4 regions of the Streptomyces sp. CAI-85 genome follow, and region 2 is predicted to be linked to each of the others. Evidence: riboswitches for the same ligand, from Rfam matches in the RefSeq annotation. Region 2 holds a riboswitch; each other region holds the start of a gene.

Region 1 (4,276 bases), on a different contig from region 2:
GATGCGCAGGAGCTGGTTGTACTTGGCGACGCGCTCGGAGCGGGCCGGGGCGCCGGTCTTGATCTGGCCGCAGTTGGTGGCGACGGCGAGGTCGGCGATCGTGACGTCCTCGGTCTCGCCGGAGCGGTGGGACATCATGCACTTGAAGCCGTTGCGCTGGGCCAGCTCGACGGCGTCCAGCGTCTCGGTGAGCGAGCCGATCTGGTTGACCTTGACGAGCAGGGCGTTGGCGGTGCCCTCCTCGATGCCGCGGGCGAGGCGCTCGGGGTTGGTGACGAACAGGTCGTCGCCGACGATCTGCACCTTGTCGCCGAGGCGGTCGGTGAGGACCTTCCAGCCGGCCCAGTCGTCCTCGAACAGCGGGTCCTCGATGGAGACCAGCGGGTAGGACGCCACCAGCTCCTCGTAGTACTCGGTCATCTCGGCGGCCGAGCGGGACTTGCCCTCGAACTGGTACGTGCCGTCCTTGTAGAACTCGGAGGCGGCGACGTCGAGCGCGAGCGCGATCTGCTCGCCGGGCGCGTAGCCGGCTTCCTTGATCGCTTCGAGGATGAGGTCGAGGGCCTCACGGTTGGAGCCGAGGTTCGGGGCGAAGCCGCCCTCGTCACCGAGGCCGGTGGACAGGCCCTTGGACTTCAGCACCTTCTTGAGGGTGTGGTAGACCTCGGTGCCCCAGCGCAGCGCCTCGGAGAAGGACTCCGCGCCGATCGGGGCGATCATGAACTCCTGGATGTCCACGTTGGAGTCGGCGTGCGAGCCGCCGTTCAGGATGTTCATCATCGGAACGGGCAGCAGGTGCGCGTTCGGGCCGCCCAGGTAGCGGAAGAGCGGGAGGTCGCTGGCCTCGGAGGCGGCGTGGGCGACGGCGAGGGAGACGCCGAGGATCGCGTTGGCGCCGAGGGAGCCCTTGTTGTCGGTGGCGTCCAGGTCGAACATCGCCTGGTCGATCAGGCGCTGCTCGGTGGCGTCGTAGCCGACCAGCTCGGGGCCGATCTGCTCGATGACGGCGAGGACGGCCTTCTCGACACCCTTGCCCTGGTAGCGGTTCGGGTCACCGTCGCGCAGCTCGATGGCCTCGAAGGCGCCGGTGGAGGCGCCGGACGGGACGGCGGCACGACCCGTGCTGCCGTCGTCGAGGCCGACCTCGACCTCGACCGTGGGGTTGCCTCGGGAGTCCAGGATTTCCCGGGCTACGACGACGTCGATGGACGGCACGAGCATCTCCTTCTTGGATGTGACGCTGGGTGTGCGGGGCCGGGTGGGCCTTGCGACTAGAGCCTAACCGCCTTCGGGGCGTCGGCAGCCGACCGACCGTCCCGTGGACAGACAGACCGTCCGGTGGACAGGCAGGCCGTACCCCTAGACCGTACCCATTGTTTCCGCCCGGAACAAAGGGTGGGTGGCGCGGAGGCGAAAAACCGGCGCACGAAAAACCCCGCCCCGGTGCGTACGGGGGAAGACGCACCGGGGCGGGGGCCCGTGAGGACGGGGGGTGACCCTCACGGGGTATTCAGTGTGCGGGGCCCGCTTGTGGGGAAGCTGTGGTCCCGCTGGGGGCCGGGTGTCACCTGGGGGGAGCGACGGCCCGGCCGCGGCTCACTTGAGGTGGAGCTGCTGGCCCGGGTAGATCAGGTCGGCGTCCTGGACGACGCCCTTGTTGAGCTGGAACAGCTTCTGCCAGCCGCCCTTGACCTTGTGCTCGGCCGCGATGGTGCTGAGGGTGTCGCCCTTGACGACCTTGTACTCGCCGTCGCCCTTCTTGACCTTCTTGCCGGTCGGGGTGGTGACGGTCTTGGTGCTCTGCTCGCGCTTGACGACGGCCGGGCGCTCGGCGGAGCGGGAGGCGGCCTGCTGCTCGCCGGCGCGGGAGCCGGTGCTGCCCGCGGTCGGGGCGGCGGACGGGGTCTGGGCCGAGGAGGAGCCGCTGTCGGAGCCGGTCGAGGCGCCGCCGCCGTTGAACGGCGTGCTGGACAGGCCGACGCCGCAGGTCGGCCAGGCACCCTTGCCCTGGCCCGCGAGGACCTTCTCGGCGATGGTGATCTGCTGCGTCTTGGAAGCCAGGTCGGCGCGGGAGGCGTAGGCGGTGCCGCCGTACGCGGCCCAGGTGGAGGCGGAGAACTGGAGGCCGCCGTAGTAGCCGTTGCCGGTGTTGATGGACCAGTTGCCGCCCGACTCGCACTGGGCGACCGCGTCCCACTCGGAGGCGGTGGCGGCGGAGGCGTTGCCGGCGGCCATCAGCGGGGCGGCGACGGCGACACCGGTGACGCCGGCGATCATGGCGGCGCGGGTGGTCTTGGACGGACGGCGGTGCTTGCCCTTACCGGAAAACAGCATGGATCGATCCCCTCACCGACGCCTGCGAGGTGAGCTGTCGGGTTCGGGCCGGTTGAGTTGCCCGGCCGCGCACCTCACGGTGCACGGCTTCACCCCAAGCCGGTTCCGGCGTCGACCGCCGGTTCCGGCACTTACCTTGGGTCCCCCGCTCCTGCCTGCGGCGCTTGACGCGACGACTGTTCCCGGGCCGCCACTGGCAGGATTCGGCGTTGCGACGACCGGGGCCCGGGTTGCCGAGCGGCTCGACCGTAGACACGGAATTCGCGGAATTTCAAAGACGATCAGGGCTTCTGAGACTCATCCCACACTTTCACCAAACCGGACATTCGGCGCGAAGTGTGACGTGAACTCCCGGTGTCTTTGGGGGTGTTCCGGCCCTATTCGGCGCCGGTGTCCAGCGTCTGACCGGGGACGATGGCGCCCGGGTCGGCACCGATGCGCTCCAGGTTCTCCTCGTACAGGGCGCGCCATCCGCCCTCCAGGCCAAGGGAGTCGGTGATGGAGGCGAGGGAGTCGCCGTCCTGGACCGTGTAGATCTCCTCGGCGGCGTGCCGGCCGGCAGAGGCGGGCGCCAGGCCGTCCGCCGGGGCCTCCTCGGCGGTGGCGCCGCGGTGACGGCCGCCGGAGCCGAGGGAGCCGGTGTCGACGAGGCTCCAAGAACCCACGTCCTGCACCCACTTGTCCGACTCGCCCGACTCGTCCGCTTCGGGGCTGCCGGAGGGCGTGCCGCCGCCCGTCGCCACACCGCCCGGTTTCGCGGCACCCTCGGAGGCGGCCGCGTCGTCCTCGTCGGTGGACGAAGCGGACGAAGAGGGGGAAGGGGAAGAAGAGGAGGAAGGGGACGAACTCGCCGGACCCTCGGCGGAGTCGGAGGCGTCGGGCGACGAGGTCGCGCCGGAGCCGGTGGAGCCGCCGGACGCCGAGGAGCCGGACTCCCCCTTGGACAGGTCGGACAAACCAGACGAACCGGATGAACCGTCAGCTATGCCCGTGTCCACGTTCAGCGCGCCGGACTCCTTGGTGAGTCCGGAGGTCAGCCCGCAGGTGCCCCAGGCGCCGACCCCCTCGGCCGCGAGCAGCTTCTGCGCGACGGCTATCTGCTGGTTGCGGCTGGCCAGGTCGGGGCTGGCGGCGTAGTCCAGCCCGCCGTAGGTCTCCCACCGCTCCTGGGTGAGGCTGAGGCCGCCGTACTCGCCGGTGCCCTTGTCGGCGCTCCAGGAGCCGCCGGTCTCGCACTGGGCCACCTGGTCCCACACCGTGCCCTCGGCCGCGCTGGCGCCGGTTGCGGCGAGCAGCGGGATCGCGATGGCGGAGCCGGTCACGCCGGCTGCGACAAGGAGCGCCGGAGCCTGGCGAGGACGACGGTGACGACCGGACCCGGAGAGCATGCGGGGGCCTTTCTCTGGACAGCGTTGACCGGCGCGACAACGGTGCGGACGCATCCGGAACCGTGGATGCCGCGCTGACGAGTGAACGTATCGGCAGACGATCACTTGTCACAAGTTAATGCCGCGCAGATCACGTGAAGATCACAGACTTGAGAGTCGGTCACCTTTGGTCCGCACGCCCGTCACACTGCCGCTGACGTGCGTTCAGTCACGGAGCGGAGATCGCTCCGTCACGCACCGGGGTGGGTTCGGCCGGTGTGAACGCGACCGGCAGGGTGCGCAGTCCGCGCATGATGAGCCCGCCGCGCCATCTCAAGTCGGCCGGGTCCGCGGCGAGTCGGAGGTCCGGCAGCCGGGTGAGCAGGGTGGCGAGCGCGGTCTGTCCCTCCAGCCGGGCCAGCGGGGCGCCCAGACAGTAGTGGATGCCATGGCCGTAGCCGAGGTGCTGGTTGTCGCGGCGGGAGAGGTCGAGGGTGTCCGGGTCGGTGAACCGGGCCGGGTCACGGTCGGCGGCGGCCAGCACGACGAGCACGGGGTCCCCGGCCGCGATGTCC
Region 2 (4,276 bases):
GACCTTCGAGGGCCATGACACCGCGGGCGAGGCGGGCGACGAACTGCGGCTGCGCTTCCGGGACGGCGGCCTGTCGGTCACCCTGCACTACCGGATGCGCGGCGACGTCGTGGAACGCTGGGCGACCCTGCGCAACGACGGCGGCGCACCCCAGGAACTGCTGCGCGCCGACTCCGCCACCTGGACCCTGCCCGAGCGCGACGGCTGGCGGCTGTCCCAGCTCCACGGCCGCTGGGCCGCCGAGTCCCGGCTGGTCCGGGCCCCGCTCACCTACGGCGAGAAGGTCATCGGCAGCCGCCGCGGTCACACCGGCCACCAGCATCTGCCCTGGGTGGCGCTCGACACCGACGCCACCGAGGAGCGCGGCGAGGTCTACGGCTGTGCCCTCGGCTGGTCCGGCTCCTGGCGCATCGCCGTCGCACAACTCCCGGACGCGCGCGTGCAGATCACCGGCGGCGCCGGCCACGACGACTCCGGCCTGCTGTCGCTCGCCGCGGGGGAGTCCTTCACCACGCCCCTCTTCGCGGGGCTGTGGAGCGACGGCGGCTTCGGCGGCGCCAGCCGCACCTGGCACGCCTACCAGCGCGCCCATGTCGTCCCGGACGCGGAGCGGGACCGTCCGGTGCTGTTCAACTCCTGGGAGGCCACCTTCTTCGACATCTCCGAGGAGCAGCAGGCCGCCCTGGCCCGGCGCGCCGCGGAGATCGGCGTGGAGCTGTTCGTCGTCGACGACGGCTGGTTCGGGGCCCGCACCAGCGACCGGGCCGGGCTCGGCGACTGGCGGCCCAACCCCGAGCGCTTCCCGCACGGCCTCAAGCCGCTCGCCGACCGGGTGCATGCCCTCGGCATGCGGTTCGGGATCTGGGTCGAGCCCGAGATGGTCAACCCGGACAGCGATCTGTACCGGGCGCACCCCGACTGGGTGCAGTTCCAACCGGGACGAAAGCGGACGGAGTTCCGCAATCAGCTCATGCTGAACCTCGCCCGCGAGGACGTCCAGGAATACCTGTGGGACCAGCTCGACGGACTGCTCTCCAGCGCGCCCATCGACTATGTGAAGTGGGACTTCAACCGCTGCTTCACCGACGCGGGCTGGCCGGACGACCCCTATCCGCAGCGCCTGTGGGTCGACCACGTCAGGGCGCTGTACGCCCTGCTCGACCGGCTGCGGGCCGCCCACCCCGGGGTCGCCTTCGAGTCCTGCTCGGGCGGCGGCGGGCGGATCGACCTCGGGATCATGAGCCGTACCGACCAGGTGTGGACCTCCGACAACACCGACCCGCTGGACCGGCTCGGCATCCAGCACGGCTTCAGCCAGATCCACCCCGCCCGGGTGATGGCCGCCTGGGTCACCGACAGCCCCAACGCCCAGCTCAACGGCCGGGTCAGCTCTCTGCGGTTCCGGTTCGTGAGCGCCATGGCCGGGGTGCTCGGGATCGGCGGGGACCTCTCCGAGTGGAGCGCGGAGGAGCTGGCCGAGGCCCGGCGCTGGGTGGACCTCTACAAGGAGATCAGGCCCGTCGTGCAGCGGGGCGACCTGTACCGGCTGCGCCCGCCGACGGGCGGACTCAGTGCCGTGCAGTACGTGCGCGGCGACGAGAGCGTCGTCCTCGCCTGGCTCCAGGCGCAGCGCTACGGCGAACCCGTCCCGGCGCTGCGGCTGCGCGGACTCGACCCGGCAGCGACGTACGAATGCCGCGAAACGGGCGAAGTGCACCGAGGTGCGGTGCTGCTGCACCACGGACTGCGGACCGGGCTGAGCGGTGACCTCGATGCGGCGGTTATCCGACTGCGTCGCATCTAGGCGTTCTGTCCGAATTGAAATCCTTCATTCCAACTCGCTCTGGAATAAAGGAACCTGGAGCACTGTCACGTGAGCAGCGTCATACCGTGACCGTGCGTCGCCCGTCATGTTCACGTAATTCACATGCTTTTCCAGGGTGTTAAGGGAAAAAGGGGCCATTCGAAACACGGAGTGTCACCGGGAAATATCCCTGCGGATCAAGAGAAATGCGTCAACGGCACAACCTCTGCTTGTCCCTGTGCGTCGCGGTCGCCTACGTTCCAGACCAATCCGGACGGACGCCTCATCCTGCCGCCGTCCGGGGACCGCACACTCACCCGTGCACGGCAGGAGCGGGGGACCCACAGGCACAACCGCCTGTTCCGGTCCCGGAACAGGCTTGGGGTAAAGCCGTGCCTCGGCACGGCCGGACATCTCCAGTCCGCACCCGACAGCTCACCTCGCAGGCGCCGGAGAGGAATGCGCCATGCCCGCGAAGGGTAAGCACCGCCGTCCGAAGTCCCAGCGATTCACCCGCTCCATCGCCGCCGCCGGAACCGGCGGAGCCGCTCTCGCCCTCCCGCTCCTGGGGGCCACGGGTGCCCACGCGGCCCCCACCCAGTCCGCCTCGGCGTCCGTTCCGGAACAGGCCGTGGCGAAGACCGTGGAACGGGTCGCGGAGAAGACCGCGCAGGCGGCTCCGGTGGCACACAAGTCGGGCAAGTCGGGCGCGAAGCACAGCACGTACACCGTCCGCTCCGGCGACTACCTCTCGCGGATCGCCGACGAGCAGGGTGTCGACGGCGGCTGGCAGCGGCTGTACCAGGACAACCGGCGGGCCGTCGGCGACAACCCCTCGCTGATCCACCCGGGCCTGAAGCTGTCGATCGGCAAGAAGGCCGCGTCCTCCGCCCCCACCACCGCGCCCAAGTCGTCCGAGGCGCGTGGGTCGGCGCAGTCGGCCGAGCCCGTGCAGCCCTCGAAGCCGGCGCAGAAGTCGCAGCCCGCGCAGTCCTCGTCGTCCGCCGGCTCCTCGGACTCCCAGGCGTCGGCCTCGCAGCCGAGCACCCCGGCCGCCGAGAACTCCACCACCGCCTCCTCCGGGTTCAGCCTGCCGGTGGCCGGCGCCACGGTCGGTACGCCGTACCGGATGTCGGGCAGCATGTGGTCCAGCGGCTACCACACCGGTGTCGACTTCGTCGTCCCGACGGGCACCTCCCTCAAGGCCGTCGCGGCGGGCACCGTCGTCTCCGCCGGCTGGGGCGGCGCGTACGGCAACCAGGTCGTCATCAAGCTGAACGACGGCCACTACGCCCAGTACGCCCACCTGTCCTCGCTCTCCGTCTCGGCCGGCCAGACCGTGACCGCGGGCCAGCAGGTCGGCCTCTCGGGTGCCACCGGCAACGTGACCGGACCGCACCTGCACTTCGAGATCCGCACCACGCCGAACTACGGCTCGGACGTGGACCCGGTCGCCTACCTCCGCTCGCACGGAGTCTCGGTCGGCTGACCGGTCGACCGCCCCCGCACCAGCGCTTCCCGAGGCGCCCTGACAGGCCCTGACGCGCCGTCGAAGGCCGGACCCCGCTCCCGGGGTCCGGCCTTCGACGTACCGCGGGACGTTATTCCCCGGTTGGCCAACTCTTTAGGAGTGGCTTATCTCACCGTCCGTCAACCCCTGCCTACGGTCGCGTAAGTCACATTAGAAGGTGAATCATGATCTGCCGTGGCAGACGATTCGAAGAATGACAACAGATCAGTGATCGGGTCGTACGTGGCGGTGGGGGACAGCTTCACCGAGGGCGTCGGCGACCCTGGCCCCGACGGGGCGTTCGTCGGCTGGGCCGACCGGTTCGCGGTACTCCTCGCGGACCGCCGACCCGAGGGCGACTTCCGATACGCGAACCTGGCCGTGCGCGGCAAGCTGCTCGACCAGATCATGGAGGACCAGCTTCCGCAGGCCGTGGACCTCGCGCCCGACCTCGTGTCCTTCTGCGCCGGCGGCAACGACATCCTGCGGCCCGGCACCGACCCCGACGAGGTCGCCGAGCGCTTCGAGCGGGCGGTCGCGGCACTCACCGCCGTGTCCGGCACGGTCCTGGTGACCACCGGCTTCGACACCCGTGGCGTCCCCGTGCTCAAGCATCTGCGCGGCAAGATCGCCACCTACAACGGGCACGTCCGCGCCGTCGCCGACCGCTACGGCTGCCCGGTGCTCGACCTGTGGTCCCTGCGGTCCGTGCAGGACCGCCGGGCCTGGGACGGCGACCGACTCCATCTCTCCCCGGAGGGCCACACGCGTGTGGCGCTGCGCGCCGGGCAGGTCCTCGGCCTGGAGGTGCCGGCCGACCCGGAGCAGCCCTGGCCGCAGCTCCCGCCGCGCGGCACCCTCGAGATCCGCCGGGACGACGTCCACTGGGCGCGCGAGTACCTGGTGCCGTGGATCGGACGGCGGCTGCGCGGGGAGTCCTCGGGCGACCATGTGACCGCCAA
Region 3 (4,276 bases), on a different contig from region 2:
CGCCTACCCGGACGGCCACCCCTACCACCACACGCCGATCGGCTCGATGGCCGACCTGGACGCGGCGACGCTGGAGGACGCGCGCGCGTTCTTCCGCACGTACTACGCGCCGAACAACGCCGTGCTGTCGGTCGTCGGCGACATCGACCCGGAGCGCACGCTCGCCTGGATCGAGAAGTACTTCGGCTCCATCCCCGCCCACGACGGCAAGCCCACCCCACGTGACGGCGCGCTGCCCGAGGTCATCGGCGAGGAGCTGCGCGAGGTCATCGAGGAGGAGGTGCCGTCCCGCGCCCTGATGGCCGCCTACCGGCTCCCGCACGACGGCACGCGCGAGAGCGACGCGGCCGACCTCGCGCTCACCGTCCTCGGCGGCGGCGAGTCCTCCCGCCTCTACAACCGGCTGGTGCGCCGCGACCGTACGGCCGTCGCCGCCGGCTTCGGACTGCTGCGGCTCGCCGGGGCACCCTCCCTGGGCTGGCTGGACGTGAAGACGTCCGGGGACGTCGAGGTGCCCGTCATCGAGGCCGCCATCGACGAGGAACTCGCCCGGTTCGCCGCGGACGGCCCCACGGACGAGGAAATGGAGCGCGCCCAGGCCCAGTTGGAGCGCGAGTGGCTGGACCGGCTCGGCACGGTCGCCGGGCGCGCGGACGAACTGTGCCGCTTCGCCGTCCTGTTCGGCGACCCGCAGCTCGCCCTGACCGCCGTACAGCGCGTGCTGGACATCACCCCGGAGGAGGTGCGGCAGGTCGCCGAAGCGCGCCTGCGGCCCGACAACCGCGCGGTCCTCGTCTACGAGCCCGCCGCCCCCGAAGCCACCGCCGACCAGGACGAGAACGAGGAGGCGGCCCAGTGAGCGAGCTCGCCGCGATGGAGTTCCACCCCCAGCCCCAGGCCGGCGAGGCCACCCCGTGGGCCTTCCCGGCACCCGCGCGCGGCACGCTGGCCAACGGCCTCACCGTGCTGCACTGCCACCGCCCCGGCCAGCAGGTCGTCGCCGTCGAGATCATCCTCGACGCGCCCCTGGACGCCGAGCCGGCCGGTCTGGACGGCGTCGCCACGATCATGGCGCGCGCCTTCTCCGAGGGCACCGACAAGCACTCCGCCGAGGAGTTCGCCGCCGAGCTGGAGCGCTGCGGCGCCACCCTCGACGCACACGCCGACCACCCCGGCGTCCGGCTGAGCCTGGAGGTGCCCGTCTCCCGGCTGCCGAAGGCGCTCGGCCTGGTCGCCGACGCCCTGCGCGCGCCCGCGTTCGCCGACAGCGAGGTCGAACGCCTGGTCCGCAACCGCCTGGACGAGATCCCGCACGAGCTGGCCAACCCCTCCCGCCGCGCGGCCAAGGAACTGTCCAAGGAGCTGTTCCCGGCCACCGCGCGCATGTCGCGCCCCCGCCAGGGCACCGCGGAGACCGTCGAGAACATCGACTCGGCGGCCGTCCGTGCCTTCTACGAGAAGCACGTCCGGCCCGCCACCGCCTCCGCCGTGGTCGTCGGCGACCTCACCGGTGTCGACCTGGAGGCGCTGCTCGGCGACACCCTGGGCGCCTGGACGGGTTCCCAGGCCCAGCCCCTGCCGGTCGCTCCGGTGACCGCCGACGACGCCGGCCGGGTCGTCATCGTGGACCGCCCGGGTGCCGTCCAGACGCAGCTCCTGATCGGCCGGATCGGCGCCGACCGGCACGACCGCGTGTGGGCCGCGCAGGTGCTCGGCACCTACTGCCTCGGCGGCACCCTCACCTCCCGTCTGGACCGCGTCCTGCGCGAGGAGAAGGGCTACACCTACGGCGTGCGGGCGTTCGGCCAGGTCCTGCGTTCCGCCCCGGACGGCTCGGGCGCCGCGCTGCTCGCCATCAGCGGCTCCGTGGACACCCCGAACACCGGGCCGGCCCTGGACGACCTGTGGAAGGTGCTGCGCACCCTCGCGGCCGAGGGGCTCACCGACGCCGAGCGCGACGTCGCGGTGCAGAACCTCGTCGGTGTGGCGCCGCTGAAGTACGAGACCGCCGCCGCCGTCGCGGGCACGCTCGCCGACCAGGTCGAGCAGCACCTGCCCGACGACTACCAGGCCACGCTGTACCAGCAGTTGGCCGCGACCGGCACCGTGGAGGCCACCGCGGCGGCCGTGAACGCCTTCCCGGTGGACCGCCTGGTCACGGTCCTCGTGGGCGACGCCTCGCAGATCCGGGACGCCGTGGCGGCCCTCGGGATCGGCGAGGTGACGGTCGTCGCGGCCGAGTAGCCGGACACACCGCGTAGCCGGACACGCCGAGTAGCCGGACACGCCGAGTAGCCGGCAAACGGACAACTGCGCGGCCGCGTACGCGCGTACGTCCGCCACACGCGTCGGGCGGCCCTGGGCGACGGAAGCGTCACCAGGGCCGCCAGATGTCCGAATTGATGCGGAGGCTGCCTGTCTGCCCTGTGGCGTGCGCTACAAAAACCGTGATCCGTTTGAGGATTGAAAGCGGCGCCGCATAGCGTCAGTCGGGCTGTTCGTCAGGCAGTGCGCCGCATCCGCGGCACCGGACAGTCATCGCCGAGTCCCCGTACGGCGCGAGCCAGGGGAGCCGGGGACCCACTCTGTGCAGTCCCTGGGGTGAATCGGACGCCCGCGCGTACGCGAGGGGGCCCGTAGGAGACCTTCCTGCTCCGAACCCGTCAGCTAACCCGGTAGGCGAGAAGGAAGGAAAGGACCGCCCAACTTCATGGCGTTCACCTACGCCGCCGGGAAGCCGGCCGGGAAGCACCGTCGCCCCAGCCGGATGCAGCGCACCAGCGCCCGCGCGGCCGGCGTCGCGGCTCTCACCACCACCGGCGTGATGGCCACTGTCGCCTCCTCCCCGGCCTTCGCCGCGGAACCCGCCCCCGCGCAGACCGCGCTGATCCCCGTGGTCACCGGCGACGACGTCGCCGACCAGATCGACAACCAGGTCATGGCGCAGAAGGAAGCCGCCTTCGAGGAGGCCGCCCGCGAGGCCGCCGCCAAGAAGGCCGCCGAGGAGCGCGAGGCACGCGCGCGTGCCGCCCGTGAGGCCGAGCGCAAGCGCCTCAACACCTTCGTGATGCCGATCAGCGGCTCCTACGTCTCCACCGGCTACCAGGCCAGCAGCTCTCTGTGGTCCTCCGGCAGCCACACCGGCGTCGACTTCCACGCCTCCAGCGGCACCCCGGTGCACGCGGTCGGCATGGGCACCGTCGTGGAGGCCGGCTGGGGCGGCGCGTACGGCAACCAGATCGTCATCAAGATGAACGACGGCACGTACACCCAGTACGGTCACCTGTCCTCCATCGGTGTCTCGGTCGGCCAGCAGGTCACCCCGGGCCAGCAGATCGGCCTGTCCGGCGCGACCGGCAACGTCACCGGCGCGCACCTGCACTTCGAGGCCCGCACCACGGCGGAGTACGGCTCCGACCTGGACCCGGTCGCCTACCTCCGCTCGCACGGCGTGAACCTCTGACGACGCACGACAGCTTCTGACGGCGGACGGCGACACATCGTCCGGCCCCGGCCCCACGGCCGGGGCTTTCGTCGTTTTCGGGCACCCGCTGTCCAAAAAATATCCCTGGATTCCGGCCTGCCGTCGGAAATTCCGGCTCATTGCAATAGAGTCACGGAACACACGTCAATCGTCGACGTTTCACGGGGATTAAGGCGGAGGTCGGTCATGCGTATTCCGGCGCATTCGGTGTGCACGGCGATCCGGGACGACATCGTCGCCGGTGTCTACGAGCGCGGCAGCCGCCTCACCGAGGAACTCCTCGCCCGCCGCTACGGAGTTTCCCGGGTCCCCGTCCGCGAGGCGCTGCGCACCCTGGAGGCCGAGGGCTTCGTGGTCACACGCCGGCACGCGGGCGCGTGCGTGGCCGAGCCCACCGAGCACGAGGCGGCCGACCTGCTGGAGATGCGGATGCTCCTCGAACCGCTCGGCGCCGCCCGCGCCGCCCAGCGCCGCACCGAGGCCCATCTGAAGGTGCTGCGCGGACTCGTCCGGCTGGGCCAGGAGCGCGCCAGGAGGGGCAACAGCGAGGATCTGCGCTCCCTGGGCGGCTGGTTCCACGAGACGCTCGCCCAGGCCTCCGGGAGCCAGGCCCTGACCTCGATGCTCACCCAGCTCCGGCACAAGATCGCCTGGATGTACGCGGTGGACGCCCCGGCCGACCCGGTGGAGTCCTGGGTCCAGCACGGCGCGATCGTGGACGCGGTGGCGCGCGGCGACGGAGACCGCGCGCGGGCGCTCACGGCGCTGCACACCGAGCGCGCGACGGCCGCG
Region 4 (4,276 bases), on a different contig from region 2:
CCGACGTGGTGTCGTCGACCGCCTTGAGCGCTTCCTCGGTGAGGCCCTCGGGCGTGGCCGGACGCTTCTCCTCCGCCTTTCCGCTCTCCTCGGTGGTGGAGTGGTAGACCTCGTTGGAGGCGCTGTCGTACCCCCACAGGTCCTTGCCGTCGTGGATGACGCTGTACTCGGACGCGTCCTCCAGGAGGGAGAGCTTCTGGCGGTCCGGGCCGTCGGTGGCGACGCGCAGGGTGTGGGTGCCCGAGGCGAGTTCGGTGAGCTTGGCGGACGGGTCGGCGGACGATCCGTCGCCGCCGCCGGTGGCACCGGAGAGCAGTCCGCTCTCCAGTCCGCCGAGGTCGGGCAGGCCCAGGTCGGTGGTGATCTTCACGGTGCCGGACAACTGCTCGACGTCCGACGCGGCGATCTTGTCGATGAGCTGCTGTGCGGTGATCTTCGGCAGGTCGGGGTCGCCGGAGTCGGCGAGCGCCGGGACCAGCCCGATCGTCGCCGCCGCCACGCCCACCACGGTGACCGGGACGACGTACCGCACGGCCTTGCGCCGCCCGACGCGCAGGTCGTCTGCCTCCCCGGCGGTCGTGTTGTCGTCGGTTGCGTTCGGTGCCATGTGTGCCTTACCTCCGTCGTCGGCGGCGGCCGGTCTCTCACGTGCGAACGTCCCCACCCCGAGCCGCCATTCTCACCCGAATCGGTGAGGAGTGGTGTTTTCCGTGATGTCCATCTGACCAAATCGGAGCCGACGAAGCGTCACCCCGAGGACTCAACTCCGTGTACGCCTCCGGTATGACACCCGGGGGCGGTGGCCCGCCCGGACCCGTAGGGGTCGCGCGACGACACGGCAGGGACGGAAGCGGAGGGGGGGCCGCGGGAGAGGGGTACGGCGGTTCAGCCCGCCCGGTGCACCACCGCGTCGCACAGCTCCGTCAGCGCGGACTTCGCGTCGCACTCGGGGAGCGGGGCCAGCGCGGCGCGCGCCTCCTTGGCGTAGCGCACGGTGTCCCGGCGGGCCTGCTCCAGCGCCGGGTGGTCGCGCAGCGCGGCGACCGCCTCGGCGAGCCGGGCGTCGTCGGTGAGGTCGGAGTCGAGCAGCTCGCACAGCGCGACGTCCTCGGGGAGCCCCTGCCGGGCGGCGCGCTCCCGCAGCCGCAGCACCGGCAGCGTGGGCACGCCCTCGCGCAGGTCGGTGCCGGGCGTCTTGCCGGACTCGTGGGAGGCGGAGGCGATGTCCAGGACGTCGTCCGCCAACTGGAAGGCGACGCCGAGCCGCTCGCCGTACTGGGTGAGCACGTCGACGACCGTGTCGTCGGCGCCGGACATCATCGCGCCGAAGCGGCAGGACACCGCGACCAGCGAGCCGGTCTTGCCGCCGAGCACGTCGAGGTAGTGCTCGACCGGGTCCCGTCCGTCGACCGGTCCCGCGGTCTCCAGGATCTGGCCCGTGACGAGCCGCTCGAACGCCTCGGCCTGGACCCGTACGGCCTCGGGGCCGAGGTCGGCCAGGATGTGCGAGGCCCGCGCGAAGAGGAAGTCGCCGGTGAGGACGGCGAGGGAGTTGCCCCAGCGGGCGTTGGCGCTGGGCACCCCGCGCCGTACGGCCGCCTCGTCCATGACGTCGTCGTGGTACAGGGTCGCCAGATGGGTCAGCTCGACCACCACGGCGGACGGCACGACCCCCGGCGCGTACGGGTCGCCGAAGCGCGCCGCGAGCATCACGAGCAGCGGACGGAACCGCTTCCCGCCGGCCCGCAGGAGGTGCTGTGCGGCCTCCGTGATGAACGGAACCTCGCTCTTGGTGGCCTCGAGCAAGCCTTCCTCGACAGCCGCCAGTCCGGCCTGGACATCGGCTTCCAGAGCCTGGTCCCGCACGCTCAGCCCGAACGGCTCGACGACGGTCACGAGGGGTCTCCTGTCTGCTGGTGTCTACGGGCGATTACGCGGTTTGTCGATAGGTCTCTGCGCTCACTCAAGTCAGCGTATCCGGTCACGTTTCGATCACCGATAGCCCCCACGTCCGCCCGGGCCCGAATGCACTCGCCCGGGAGGTGCCCTGCTCAGGGCGGGCGGTGTCGGATCACGACCGATATGTTTCTGATCAGGCGATATGAAGAGACATTCACCGCAAATCCAAGGTGGGCAATACGGGGGAATGCGGAAGCCCGGCAAGGCCGTGACCCTTTACGCAGAGCATGGGCTTATTGCCCGTTTCACCCCTCTTGTGGATGCCGGTGAGTTGGCTCACTCCCCCCGATCCGGCCCTGCGGGGCGACACCCTGCGGGTACCCCCCGACTCCTCGTGCCACTCAGGCGAGTTGAGGCTTTGCGATCACAAAGGATCAAGCACCCCATAGAGCACTGATCAAGGTCAATAGGGCCGAACTGTGAATTGGCCTCTTGTTCCGGACATGTGCTCTCGCATACGTTCCCGGCCTGTCGGGCGGAACGCCGAATCCTGCCGCCGCCCGGCACCCACCGAGAACTCATGGCAGGAGCGGGGGAACCAGGTAAGTCGCCCTACCGAAATGTCCACGAAAACGGACACAACGGTACGGCTCGGGGTGAAGTCGCGTCCGTCCGGACGCGGCCGGGCAGCTCCCGCCCGAACCCGACAGCTCACCTCGCAGGCGCCGGAGAGGAACCTCGTCATGCCCGCTGCCGCTCAGCACCGCCGTACCCGCCGCACCCGTATCGCCCGCACCCTCGCCGTGGCCGCCGCCGGCGCCGGTGTGCTCGCCCTGCCGCTGGTCGGCGCGAGCACCGCGTCCGCCGCCACCTCGGCCGGCAACACGAGCACCACCGTCGCCGGGTACCCCAACAACCTGGACGGCTGGATCCGCGAATCCCTCGCGATCATGGCCGAGAAGCGCATCCCGGGCAGCTACAACGGCATCCACCGCAACATCATCCGCGAGTCGTCGGGCAACCCGGCCGCCATCAACCTGTGGGACTCCAACGCGGCCAAGGGCACCCCGTCCAAGGGCCTGCTCCAGGTGATCGACCCGACCTTCACCGCGTACCACGTGGCCGGGACCTCGTTCGACCCGTTCGACCCGGTCGCCAACATCACCGCCGCCTGCAACTACGCGGCCGCGCGCTACGGCTCGATCGACAACGTGTTCGGCGCGTACTGAGCCGACCCCCGGATTTCGGAGGCCGGTCAGGGATAGAGACGTTCGAGGACGACGGCCACGCCGTCGTCCTCGTTCGACGTCGTCACCTCGTCGGCCAGCGCCTTCAGCTCGGGGTGCGCGTTGGCCATCGCCACGCCGTGACCGGCCCACACGAACATCGGGATGTCGTTGGGCATGTCCCCGAAGGCAACGGTCTCCTCCGGGCCCACCCCGAGGTGCTCGGCGGCCAGCGCCAGGCCCGTCGCCTTGGTGATCCCGCACGGCTGGAGCTCCACCGTGCCGGGCCCCGACATGGTGACCGTGGCGAGCGAGCCCACCACCGAGCGGGCCGTCGCCGCCAACTCGTCGTCGGACAGGGCCGGATGGCGCAGCAGCACCTTGCTGATCGGCTCGCACCACAGGTCGTCCCGGGAGGCGACCCGCAGCGCCGGCAGGGTCGGGTGCGGCATCTCGTAGCCGGGCTCGATGAGGGTGAGCCCGTCGACGCCGTCCTGGTCGACGGCCGCGTACACCTGCCCGACCTCGGCCTCGATCTTGCCGAGCGCGGTCTCGGCCAACTCCCGGTCCAGGGTGACCGACCAGAGCAGACGGTTCGCGCCGGCGTCGTACAACTGCGCGCCCTGGCCGCACACCGCGAGCCCCCTGCTGTGCAGCCGGTCGAGCAACGGCCGTACGCGGGGCGCCGGTCGGCCCGTCACGACCAGATGGCGTGCGCCGGCGGCCGCCACCCGCGCGAGCGCGTCGAGCGACCGGTCGGAGAAGGTGTCGTCGCCGCGGAGCAGCGTGCCGTCCAGGTCGGTGGCGATGAGGGAGTACGCGGTGCGCGCGGCATATGCGAGGGGTGCGGCCATGATCAGAGAATACGTATCCCGCACCCGTCGGACTCGACGCGAACCGGACGTCGGCCAAGTCCGGTCCGCTTCTGCCAACTCCCCTTCCACAGTTGACCGGAGAAGCCCACGGTGCCGGTCCAGGGCCCCGGAACCGGTTTCGGCGCATCGTCGGGTACAGACCGGTTAAAGCCTTCTGCACCGGTTGGCAACAACATGCTCCGCTACCTACCGCACGCCCGGTGTGGAGCGGTACCGTCCAGGTGTCCAGGGGGGACTTGATCGGGGGGTCAGGTTGAGCAGTGGGCGCATTCGTGT

What was found. Region 2 has a riboswitch for cyclic di-AMP ahead of G6W55_RS17135 (M23 family metallopeptidase). Riboswitches for the same ligand answer to the same signal wherever they lie in the genome.
Positions count from the first base shown of each region.
Region 1: linked by a shared signal. The riboswitch ahead of G6W55_RS05540 (transglycosylase family protein) and the one ahead of G6W55_RS17135 (M23 family metallopeptidase) in region 2 are both predicted to bind cyclic di-AMP.
Region 3: linked by a shared signal. The riboswitch ahead of G6W55_RS29410 (M23 family metallopeptidase) and the one ahead of G6W55_RS17135 (M23 family metallopeptidase) in region 2 are both predicted to bind cyclic di-AMP.
Region 4: linked by a shared signal. The riboswitch ahead of G6W55_RS27330 (transglycosylase SLT domain-containing protein) and the one ahead of G6W55_RS17135 (M23 family metallopeptidase) in region 2 are both predicted to bind cyclic di-AMP.

Region 1 is NZ_JAANNX010000002.1:548,096-552,371, reverse strand. Features, by position in the region: gene eno (phosphopyruvate hydratase) at 1-1,221, opposite strand, end outside; gene G6W55_RS05540 (transglycosylase family protein) at 1,597-2,334, opposite strand; cyclic di-AMP (ydaO/yuaA leader) riboswitch at 2,339-2,507, opposite strand; gene G6W55_RS05535 (transglycosylase family protein) at 2,712-3,722, opposite strand; gene G6W55_RS05530 (cytochrome P450) at 3,931-4,276, opposite strand, start outside.
Region 2 is NZ_JAANNX010000012.1:163,509-167,784, reverse strand. Features, by position in the region: gene G6W55_RS17140 (alpha-galactosidase) at 1-1,804, shown strand, start outside; cyclic di-AMP (ydaO/yuaA leader) riboswitch at 2,109-2,266, shown strand; gene G6W55_RS17135 (M23 family metallopeptidase) at 2,271-3,293, shown strand; gene G6W55_RS17130 (SGNH/GDSL hydrolase family protein) at 3,543-4,276, shown strand, end outside.
Region 3 is NZ_JAANNX010000046.1:18,113-22,388, reverse strand. Features, by position in the region: gene G6W55_RS29420 (pitrilysin family protein) at 1-859, shown strand, start outside; gene G6W55_RS29415 (pitrilysin family protein) at 856-2,244, shown strand; cyclic di-AMP (ydaO/yuaA leader) riboswitch at 2,530-2,696, shown strand; gene G6W55_RS29410 (M23 family metallopeptidase) at 2,711-3,463, shown strand; gene G6W55_RS29405 (GntR family transcriptional regulator) at 3,671-4,276, shown strand, end outside.
Region 4 is NZ_JAANNX010000036.1:15,993-20,268, forward strand. Features, by position in the region: gene G6W55_RS27320 (outer-membrane lipoprotein carrier protein LolA) at 1-607, opposite strand, end outside; gene G6W55_RS27325 (polyprenyl synthetase family protein) at 886-1,896, opposite strand; cyclic di-AMP (ydaO/yuaA leader) riboswitch at 2,431-2,639, shown strand; gene G6W55_RS27330 (transglycosylase SLT domain-containing protein) at 2,643-3,128, shown strand; gene G6W55_RS27335 (HAD family hydrolase) at 3,155-3,979, opposite strand; gene G6W55_RS27340 (GNAT family N-acetyltransferase) at 4,275-4,276, shown strand, end outside.